3 regions of the Alteromonas sp. ABH4_456 genome follow, and region 3 is predicted to be linked to each of the others. Evidence: predicted binding sites of a transcription regulator. Region 3 holds the regulator's gene; each other region holds the start of a gene.
What was found. The regulator FNR, encoded in region 3, switches genes on or off when oxygen is low (the NO sensors DNR and NnrR bind a similar motif). The targets are predictions, from matches to a motif close to TTGATCTAGATCAA.

Region 1 (3,280 bases), on a different contig from region 3:
GGCCGCAACGGGGCGCACCGCAAGCGCGGGCAATACAACATAAGCCGGCAGCGCCAGTTGTGGACAATAGCGCCCTGCTGGCACAGGTTATGGCCAGTGCTTCTGCTGAATGGGGCGTACCTGCTGACCGCATCACCATTAAAAATCCGGGCACAGATAAAGCGACATTTTCTGTATCCGGTCCCAACCGTGTTGAGTTATCCGCCGGTCGTGGCGGGAACAGCGGGCTGGTTTTTAACTCTGAAGGTGAAATTCTTAAAGTAGAAGAGGCGTCTTCTGCACCGAATACCAGCCAGGCAATTTATAACTATATGGATATGCTGCATCAGGCCCGTTTTGCCGACAGTATTACCCGCTGGCTGCTCTTTTTTGCCGGTATCCTGGGCACGTTAATGGTGGGGACCGGTTCTATCCTTTGGGTAGAGAAGCGCGCCAAAAAGCAAATGGGACGCAGAGGTTTCGAACTGGTGAGAGGCACGAACATTGGCGCTATCGCCGGGTTGATGGTGGCTACCGGTGCTTATTTCTGGGCGAACCGCCTGTTGCCTGCAGAATTAGCGACGCGCAGTGACTGGGAAATACGTAGCTTTTTCATTGTGTGGGGGCTTTGTGTGGTAGCCGGACTGTTCAGACGCGACCGGAAAGGCTGGCTCTGGCAAACGCTGGCGGCTGCAGTGCTCTTCACCTTTATTCCGTTGCTGGATGTCGCTACATCACCTGTCCCGGTGCCTGATACGTTAAGGATCATATTCGATGCAGCCTGTGTTATCCTGGCCGCGCTGGCCTGGTATGCGGTGAGTAAGCTTAAGGCAGAACCTAAGTCAAAACGCGCGCCGTCAGGCCGCAAAGACAGCCCTGCCCGCCGGAGACGGCCTGCACCGGAAGCGGGCAGCACCGGGGAGCAGACAGCATGATGACATTTTTGTGTTTACTGCTTTGCATTGCCGGTTTCCTGCACTTTTCTATGGCTAATCCGAAACATTTCCGTGCGGTCACCGGTGATGAGATTGAAAATGTGCCCGGGGGCAGGCTGATATTTCAGACGCTGGCACTGTGTTTTCTGACTGTAGGGACGTTTCCGGCGATAGCCGGCTGGCAAACTGAAATCGGACTGGTTGTGTGGTGCGGATTGCTGCATGTGGCAGCGGTACTGGTATCTTTGCTGTTTACTTATCAGCAGGATGCGCTGGCATTTGTATGGCGCTGGTGTGTGCCGGGAGGCTGGCTTCAGCGGGTATTACCCCGCTGATCCAACTACCCGGGTTCAAACTTAGCCCGGACGTTTTACCCAGGCACTGCACCAGCCATTGGTGTTAACCAGTTTACCCGGGAAAATGGCGCAGGGACGGTGAGCTTGTCCGTCCTCACCCTGAATGTACATGCAATTACCGCACTGAGACCCTTCCACCGTTGATTTCGGGGTATATTTCAATGCCTGTGCTGTGGGGTCGTCGGTCTGCAGTTGCTCCTGTGCCTGTGCGCGAAGTGCAGTGCCACCTAACGTCAAACCGATCAGTGTGGTGCCTGACAGTTTTAGGAAATCACGACGGTTCACATTACTCATAATTTGCTCCCATAAAGCTTAAACGAGAATGATTTGTTTTTATTTGGTCTTATAACGTAAAAAACCTGCCGCGATGACAGGTTTACCATGACGATAGTTATACGACACATTTACGGGACTGCCAAATCGTTCCGTCACATATTTGATGTAGATTAACTTTTCTTCACCGCAGGACCTGTGCATTTACGCGTTTTTACCTGCCAGCGTGACGGGTTTGTCCGGTTTCGCATAGGCATAACGGGCGATGGGTTCCGCAAGGTGGTATGTATCCAGCCCGCTGATACAGGCAAGATTCATTTTCTCCAAATCCAGTTGTCCGTCCTCACCGGTGGCCCCTTCCATCACGTAAATATCAAGCACCCTGCCAATGACCAGTACTGTCTGATTACATTGCAGCGTGGTTATTTCTTCTGCCGCCATGGCCATACGCAAAGGACTTTGGGCGACAAATGGCGCGGCGAATCCGTCTTCTTTCAGCGGTGTTAAGCCTGTGGCATCAAACTCACTGGTGTGTTCATCATAGCGGGCGGAAGTCTGATGAGCTTTATCTGTCCAGCCGGCGCTGACTGCATTAATGGTGTACACACCTGTTTCACGAATATTTTCCAGCGTTTGCCGTGGCACAGTATGCGGACGTAACAACATGCCCTGAAGAGGAGGATGCGCCCCCACGTGAAATACAGAGCTGATAATGGCCAGGTTATCCCGTTTACCGTCAGTGGTGCCCACAAGGTTGGCCCCTTTGTAGCCTGACAAGCAGTTGATCAGGTTCGTTCGGGTCTGTTTTTCCAGCTCATTAATAGCAGCAGAGGAAAAATGCCGCATGGACGGGTCAGTCATATCAGGCATTCTCCTGCTCAACCTGCACGGTCAGGTTGTCGCCGTCACTGAACACTGTCATTTCAATAGGCTGACAGCAGACCTGGCAATCCAGTACCTGCATAACATTGATATCGTTCTGCTCATCAATTTCTACTTCATTCGGCTCCATGCAATAGGGGCAGTGAAATAACTTAGGTGTCGTCAGACTCATAACCACTCCGGATAACTGATTAAAATGATGTTGCTAACCTTTGATATACGAAGAAAACAGATAACCGGATTGTAAGGAAACTGCATCCGGCGGGTTGATTAAAGTGGCTGTATAAATATACACTTGGTCAGGTGTACAGTATCCGGTGCAGATGATGCGTAAAACGTTGCCTGAAAAATATTATCTTGATCACTTCCGAGAGTTTTTGTCCTTTTTCGACGGTGCCAGTGGCGCATTGCTGGACGACAGTGCGCGGCGTTTTATTGAGGATTTCAATGCACTGCCGGAACCGCAGCAATGCATCATCGCCCGTGCAGCAAACCGCAAATACGCCATCATCAACCGTGAGCATTTCTACTACGAAGAAATACCGCATCCGCAGCAGCAAATAGATGCGCTTTCCGCCTCCGGCTGGTTCGGGTGTGTAACAGAAGCGCCGCTGCAGGAACTGGCCGGTATGCTGACCAAGGCTGATATTCTTCAATATCTGCATGATCTCGGGATCAGCGGTCAGCCTGCTTCAGCTAAAAAAAGTGTACTGATGGCAGACTTATTCGATGGCATAAAACGTCATGGCTGGCCGGCGTCATTGTCGGTGGAGCATTTACTGTTTTGCCGCTTCGATGCCACTATGCGTTATTTGCTGTTTCTGTTCTTCGGCAACATTAAAGGGCGGCTGAATC
Region 2 (3,280 bases), on a different contig from region 3:
CTGAGTACGGACACGGAATGATATTTCCGTTACCGCCTCGCTGAGGTTCTTCGGAGAGGTTTCCAGAGATATTGGCATACTGAAGACTTCTCCGCCACCCACAGTCACGGTTGTGTCACCCAAAATGTTGTAATCGGGCAGGCCTTCAACCTGAATGGTATAGGTGTGGGTGTCCTGAGATTTATTCAGAATCTTAATGGTATAGACGTTTTCCACGTTGCCTTTACCGTTTTCACGATAAAGAGAATTACGGTCGCGGATTAAATCCACTTCCAGTGGCGTGCGGGTGGCAATGTCGGCAATCAGTAACCCGACCATCAGCAGCAGGACAATCAGGTAGCCTATCAGTTTGGGTCTGACGATATGGGTGGTCCCGCCGGTCAGCCTTTCCTCAGAGGTAAAGCTGATGAGTCCCTTCGGATAATTCATTTTCTCCATAACGCCGTTGCAGGCATCCACGCAGGCGCCGCAGTTAATGCATTCGTATTGCAGACCGTTACGGATATCGATACCGGTGGGACACACCTGCACACACAAGTTGCAGTCTATGCAGTCTCCCAACTGTTTTGTCGCCAGATCTTCATGACTGAGTTTGCGGGGGCGGGGTCCGCGTTTTTCACCACGGTTGTAATTGTATGACACGGTGAAGGTGTCTTTATCAAACATGGCAGACTGGAAACGGGCATACGGACACATGTGGGTGCACATGATTTCACGCATCCATCCGGCATTACCATAGGTGCAGAAGGTAAAAAACAGAATGGAAAATACTGACCAGAAGCCGGCATTGAAGGTGAAAAAATCGATAAATAACTGTCCGATTGGCGTGAAGTATCCCACAAACGTCAGTGAGGTCAGCAGGGCGATGGCAATCCACGCGCTGTGCTTGAGTGTTTTGCGCCAGAACTTGTCGAAGTCCATGGCCCTTTCATCCAGCTTGATACGCTTATTTCGGGGACCTTCGATTTTCTCCTCGCACCAGATATACATGTATACCCAGGTAGTTTGCGGGCACATAAAACCACACCACACACGGCCTGCAAATGTGGTAACAAAAAACAGGGCGAAAGCACCGACGATAAATATGTACGCGAGCAGGGTAAGGTCCTGAGGCCATAAAGTCAGACCGAAGATGGTAAACCGCTGCTCCATGATATCGAGAAGAATGGCCTGATGGCCGTCATAGCGGATCCAGGGGATCACGGCGAACAAACCCAGGAAGATAAAACCGAACAAACGGCGGAACGTTTCGATGGGGCCCTTCACCGCGCGCACATAAATCTGACTGCGTGCAGACTGACGCTTATGACTTACGCCGCCGGCGGGCTGGTGTACTTTTACCGTGGATACTTGTTTTACCTGAATTTGTTCGCTCATTAGGCAACCTTAACTGGCACAGGTGTGTAGTGTACTGCGGGCAGTATAACAAGTGTATGTCCGCCACACTTAATATAGATCAAATAAACCCCTTCTGTGCATACTACTCAGGCTTATAAAACCTCATAAATAAGTATGAAAACAAATCTGTTGCACTTGACGTTAAGCGGTTAAATTATCTACAGGGCTAATTGTCACCAATGATTTATTACCGGGCGGGGAACAGGCCGGGGTAGTCAGAAAACAACAGGAAAAAGTAAAGCAGATGTGGCGTAGTTTTGTGGTAGTTTCAGAGATTGTAGTACTGGTCTTTGTACTTCGGTTACCCTTCGTCCAGTACATGTTCAAAGATGCACAGGATGTGGTCGGCCAGTGGTATGCCTATGTAGCTACCTGGCAGGACAGAAATGAACTCGCTGAGCTTCACACAATCAGTGCAGCACAACGGGACCAGCTTCGTCCCTTCCAGCAGGAATACGTGGACGGCATCATGGCGAGCCGCCACAGTGTGCAAATCTTCCATAAGAAATTCTGCGGTACAGACAACATCAATCCTTATATCCACGGTGCGCAACTGGCGCAGTTTTGCCACTCAATAGAGACCACCGGCCTGCTGGCGATGGACTACTGAACGCGGTTCAGCTTCCATTCATCTTTTCATGCTTTAATAATGGTGATTTAGCGGAACAATCTGCTTAATCACTGCTCTAACAAAGTGTCTGCTTATTGTGTCCGTGCGGGATTTCGCATGAGAGGCGCGGTAAATCCACTCAAAGCAGGCACCGGATAACCGGAGAATGTTTTCGCCGCCCGCGGGCAACGCGGCCGAAATTATCGGGGAGATGCAAAGCATGAACACATTGATTAGAACTGCACTGGTTTCTCTGACCGCCGGCAGTTTATTGCTGTCTGTACAGGCATGGTCTGCCACCACAGAAATTACCTGGGAAAAGCCGGAGAAGTACACTGATGTGCGTCCTGCTAATGAAAGCCGGGTGAAATTCCGCGAACGCACATTTAAAGCGCTGGACGAATACTTCGCCAAACTGGCAGAGAAGCTGCCTGAAAAAGACAAGCTTGCGATCACGGTGACAAATCTGGATCTTGCCGGCCAGGTGTGGCCAAGCAGTTTTGTCTTTGGCAACGCCACCGGCACCGATGTTCGCATTGTGAAACGGGTGGACATTCCGCGTATTAAATTCAGCTACACCCTCACTAACGAAGCGGGCAAAGTCGTTAAGAGTGCAGATGTTGATTTAAAGGATATGGGATTTTTAGATAACCCCCGTACCTTCACCCAAAATACGCACCTGGGTTACGAAAAAGCCATGATAAAAGAATGGTTTAACGAAGAGATGGCCAGCGCGCTGGTACAAAACTAACCTGTTATCCCGCAACTTTCTTCATTGCCCTGAATTCTCAGGGCACAACCCCTTCCTTGTACATCAATTTTCTCTGATATTCCTGCATCCCTTTGCTGTCAGGCAGTACAGACCATGTGGTCAAAAAAGTACCGCTGCTGGCCAAAAAATTGTCATTTCTTTGTAGTAATTTCTTTATACTCTGCAACTGCACTTTGGGATAGTTTCTAATTACAAGCAGGAGCACTAATAATGAAAGCACCAATCCTGCTTCCTCTCGTATTGGGGATATCAGCATCTGCCATTGGCGATGAACTGCTTATTTCTCAGTATGTTGAAGGGAGTAGCTCTAATAAAGCGATAGAAATCTATAACCCGACAGACAGCGCGGTATCACTGACTGGTTATACACTGTCCATTTATTTCAACGGAAAAACTGCAGCGGGCGCAAACATTGAACTTTCAGGTTCAATCGCAGCGCAAAGTACACAAGTTATTGCCAGTTCAAGTGCCGGAGACACTTTGAAGGCATTGGCTGACGT
Region 3 (3,280 bases):
GCGCAATGCAATGGCCGCAGTTATAAAGCCGGTTCGGCTTCTTTCACCGGTGTTGATGCCGGCCTGTCGCCTTTTCCCGCTAACGTGTTTCTTACCGAAAACGGTGTGCCCGTTGCCGCCTTTCGTGTAGCAGATAAAATTAAAGCGGATGCCGCAGACAGCCTGAGCAAACTGGCGCAACTGGAGCGGATAATTCTGAGTGGCGATATTCAGCAAAATGTTGACGACATTGCAAAGAATTTACCTGTAGACAAAGCCACAGGCGGGAACAGCCCTGAAGATAAATTAAACGCCGTGACAGCCCTTCAGCGGCAGGGCCGTCATGTCATGATGCTGGGTGATGGTATTAACGACGCGCCGGTGATGGCAGCGGCTGATGTTAGCATTGCAGTGGGTAATGCCACGGATATCGCAAAAAGTGCCGCAGATGTGATTTTATTAAATGATAAGCTGGCTGTACTCGGACACCTTACTCTGATGGCCAGAAGAGTAAAAGCGACAGTCAGGCAGAATATGGGATGGGCCGTAGGCTACAATCTGGTTATCCTGCCGTTTGCAGTATCCGGCATCCTGACGCCGTGGATGGCGGTGATTGGTATGAGCCTGAGTAGTATTCTGGTAGTAACTAATTCGACGAGACTGTTAAAGTAACGCTATGAGTATAATTTACGTCCTTATTCCCCTTGCTGTGATTATTGTGGCCATTGCCATCGGCGTATTTTTTTGGGCAGTAAAATCGAACCAGTTTGAAGACCTGGATCGCCAGGGCTACAGTATTCTTTTCGATGATGATTTATCTCCTGAAGAAAAAAAGCTGGCCGAAGAACGAAAAAAACTCAATGAGTGATCTGTCGTTTTTTTCTGCCTTGCTGGTCGGGCTGGGCGGAGGCGTTCATTGTGTGGGAATGTGCGGCGGCGTATCGCTGGCACTGTCTGCCGCCACGCCGGCAGGCTCATCCCCTTTACCCTATGCGCTTAGCTATAACTTTGGTCGTATATTCAGCTATATACTTGCCGGCGCTGTAACCGGCGGTATCGGGCAGATAGCAAAAGATGCTGTACCGGTGACCGGCCCCGTACTCGCTGTATTCAGTGGCATCATGCTGATTGCCATGGCCTGTTATCTGGGTAACTGGTGGCGTGGCCTGACCGCTGTTGAAGCCCTCGGCAGTAAACTCTGGCAGAGAATTCAGCCGCTGTCGAAACGGTTTTTACCTTTCAGGTCTCCTATTAGCGCCTTTCCCTATGGTATGATTTGGGGATGGTTGCCCTGTGGACTGGTTTATTCCACCCTGACGTGGGCACTGGCTTCAGGGACGGCAATATCCGGTGCTGTAATCATGGCCGGTTTTGGTTTAGGAACGCTACCGGCGTTGCTGGCTGTCCGGGCAGGTGCAGACTGGCTTTCCTCAGGTTTCAGACAACCCGTAGTTCGTCAAATCATTGCTTTGAGTTTGCTGTTGTACGCATTTTTGCTGTTGTGGCAGGCTTTAAGTACTATACATTAGAATTATCGCAAACAGCGGGAAGTGAGCATGCAAAAACGTTCGGATTTTTCTATACACTGCCAGAGTTGCAGTTTCAGCCATCTGTGTCTGCCTGTGGCCCTCAACAAAACTGAGATTGAGTCACTGGATGACATCATTGAACGCAAAAAACCTTTGCATAAACACGACACCCTGGTAGAAGCCGGCGATAAATTTACCTCTCTGTACGCCGTGCGGGCAGGTTCATTTAAGTCTTTTGTCACCGATAAAGAAGGTGAAGAGCAAATTATCAGTTTCCACTTCCCTGGCGATATTATCGGTTTTGACGGTTTACGTGACGACACTCACCAGAGTTATACTCAGGCGCTGGAAACTGCCATGGTGTGTGAGCTTCCCTATTCCACCCTTGAAAAAATGTCTGAGCAATTCCCAAAATTGCGCCATCAGATCATGCGTTTTATGAGTGCTGAAATTAAGCAGGATCACGAAATGATGATGCTGCTGAATAAACGGACGGCAGAAGAACGTCTGATTTATTTTATCGCCCATCTGTCCGGTCGGTTTGAAGAACGGGGTTTTTCTCACCGTCAGTTCAATCTGAGTATGACCCGCAACGAAATCGGTAATTATCTCGGTTTAACGGTAGAAACGATCAGCCGCTTACTGACCCGCTTCCAGAAAGAAGGCATTATCAAAGTAGACGGGAAGCTCATTACTGTTCTGGATTTTGCGGCTATGGATAAAAAGCTGCACTCTATGGACATTCCTACTCTTTGCGTGGATTAAGATCCCGTTGAAATATTGATCTGAAACAAGGTCTCTCCTGCTGTAAGTCTTATACTAAAGATGAAGGCAGTATTATTGTCTTCATCAATAAGGAGAGACGCCATGATCACCTGCAAACGTATTCTCGCCGTCGTTCAGGCCGACAACCCTGAACAACCTGCCCTTTCAAGAGCCATCGAAATTGCCCGTAAAACCGGTGCAGAAGTACACGCACTGCTTGTTGTATACGACTTTTCTTATGCCATGACAACAATGCTCACCCGCAGTGAGCGTGAAGCCGTGCGTGATGCGGTAACCAAAGACCGTATTGCCTGGGCAGAAAAAAATCTGACCCGCTACGATGATTATGATGTAAAGGTTGCTGTTGAGTGGAGTGATAAACGTTACGAAGCCATTACCCGCTACACCATTAACCGTCAGGTTGACCTGGTCGTTAAAGCTACCCGCAAACACGATGATTTTGCATCAGTGCTCTTTACACCAACAGACTGGCACTTACTAAGAAAATGTCCGGCTCCGGTTTTACTTGTCAAAGCCCATGCCTGGCCTGAACACGGTAATATTGTTGCGGCAGTCAATGTGGGTACAGAAGACAAAGAACATGCACAACTGAATGACAAGTTGACCGGTATCGCAAAGGATTATGCAGAGTTACTGAGCGGTCAGGTACATCTGGTTAATGCCTATCCTTCTGCCCCACTGAATATCGCCATTGAGATCCCCGATTTCAATCCTGAGACGTATCATAATGCTGTGCGCAATCATCATGTTCAGGAAATGGAAAACCACAGCGCTAAATTTGGGATCGGCGTAGCAAATTGCCATGTTGTTGAGGGATTACCTGATATAGCCATTCCGAAAGTGACTGAACAGCTGGATGCAGAACTCGTCGTCATCGGTACCGTGGGACGTACAGGCATATCAGCCGCCTTTTTGGGCAATACAGCAGAGCATGTTATTGATAACCTGAATTGCGATGTGCTTGCGGTTAAACCTGACGGCTTTAC

Region 1: ACXAG2_RS04510 (high-potential iron-sulfur protein) is a predicted target of FNR. The motif match lies at 1,707-1,720, and genes of this name have one in related genera.
Region 2: ccoG (cytochrome c oxidase accessory protein CcoG) is a predicted target of FNR. The motif match lies at 1,447-1,460, and genes of this name have one in related genera.

What each region holds. Positions count from the first base shown of each region.
Region 1 is NZ_JBSWXO010000002.1:335,314-338,593, reverse strand. It holds gene ACXAG2_RS04520 (PepSY-associated TM helix domain-containing protein) at 1-914, shown strand, start outside; gene ACXAG2_RS04515 (DUF3325 domain-containing protein) at 911-1,249, shown strand; gene ACXAG2_RS04510 (high-potential iron-sulfur protein) at 1,271-1,564, opposite strand; gene ACXAG2_RS04505 (flavin reductase family protein) at 1,748-2,404, opposite strand; gene ACXAG2_RS04500 (zinc ribbon domain-containing protein) at 2,406-2,597, opposite strand; gene ACXAG2_RS04495 (exonuclease domain-containing protein) at 2,749-3,280, shown strand, end outside.
Region 2 is NZ_JBSWXO010000003.1:214,090-217,369, forward strand. It holds gene ccoG (cytochrome c oxidase accessory protein CcoG) at 1-1,377, opposite strand, end outside; gene ACXAG2_RS06300 (hypothetical protein) at 1,643-2,008, shown strand; gene ACXAG2_RS06305 (DUF3016 domain-containing protein) at 2,229-2,759, shown strand; gene ACXAG2_RS06310 (ExeM/NucH family extracellular endonuclease) at 2,991-3,280, shown strand, end outside.
Region 3 is NZ_JBSWXO010000001.1:61,388-64,667, forward strand. It holds gene ACXAG2_RS00280 (heavy metal translocating P-type ATPase) at 1-651, shown strand, start outside; gene ccoS (cbb3-type cytochrome oxidase assembly protein CcoS) at 656-847, shown strand; gene ACXAG2_RS00290 (sulfite exporter TauE/SafE family protein) at 840-1,508, shown strand; gene fnr (fumarate/nitrate reduction transcriptional regulator Fnr) at 1,536-2,273, shown strand; gene uspE (universal stress protein UspE) at 2,376-3,280, shown strand, end outside.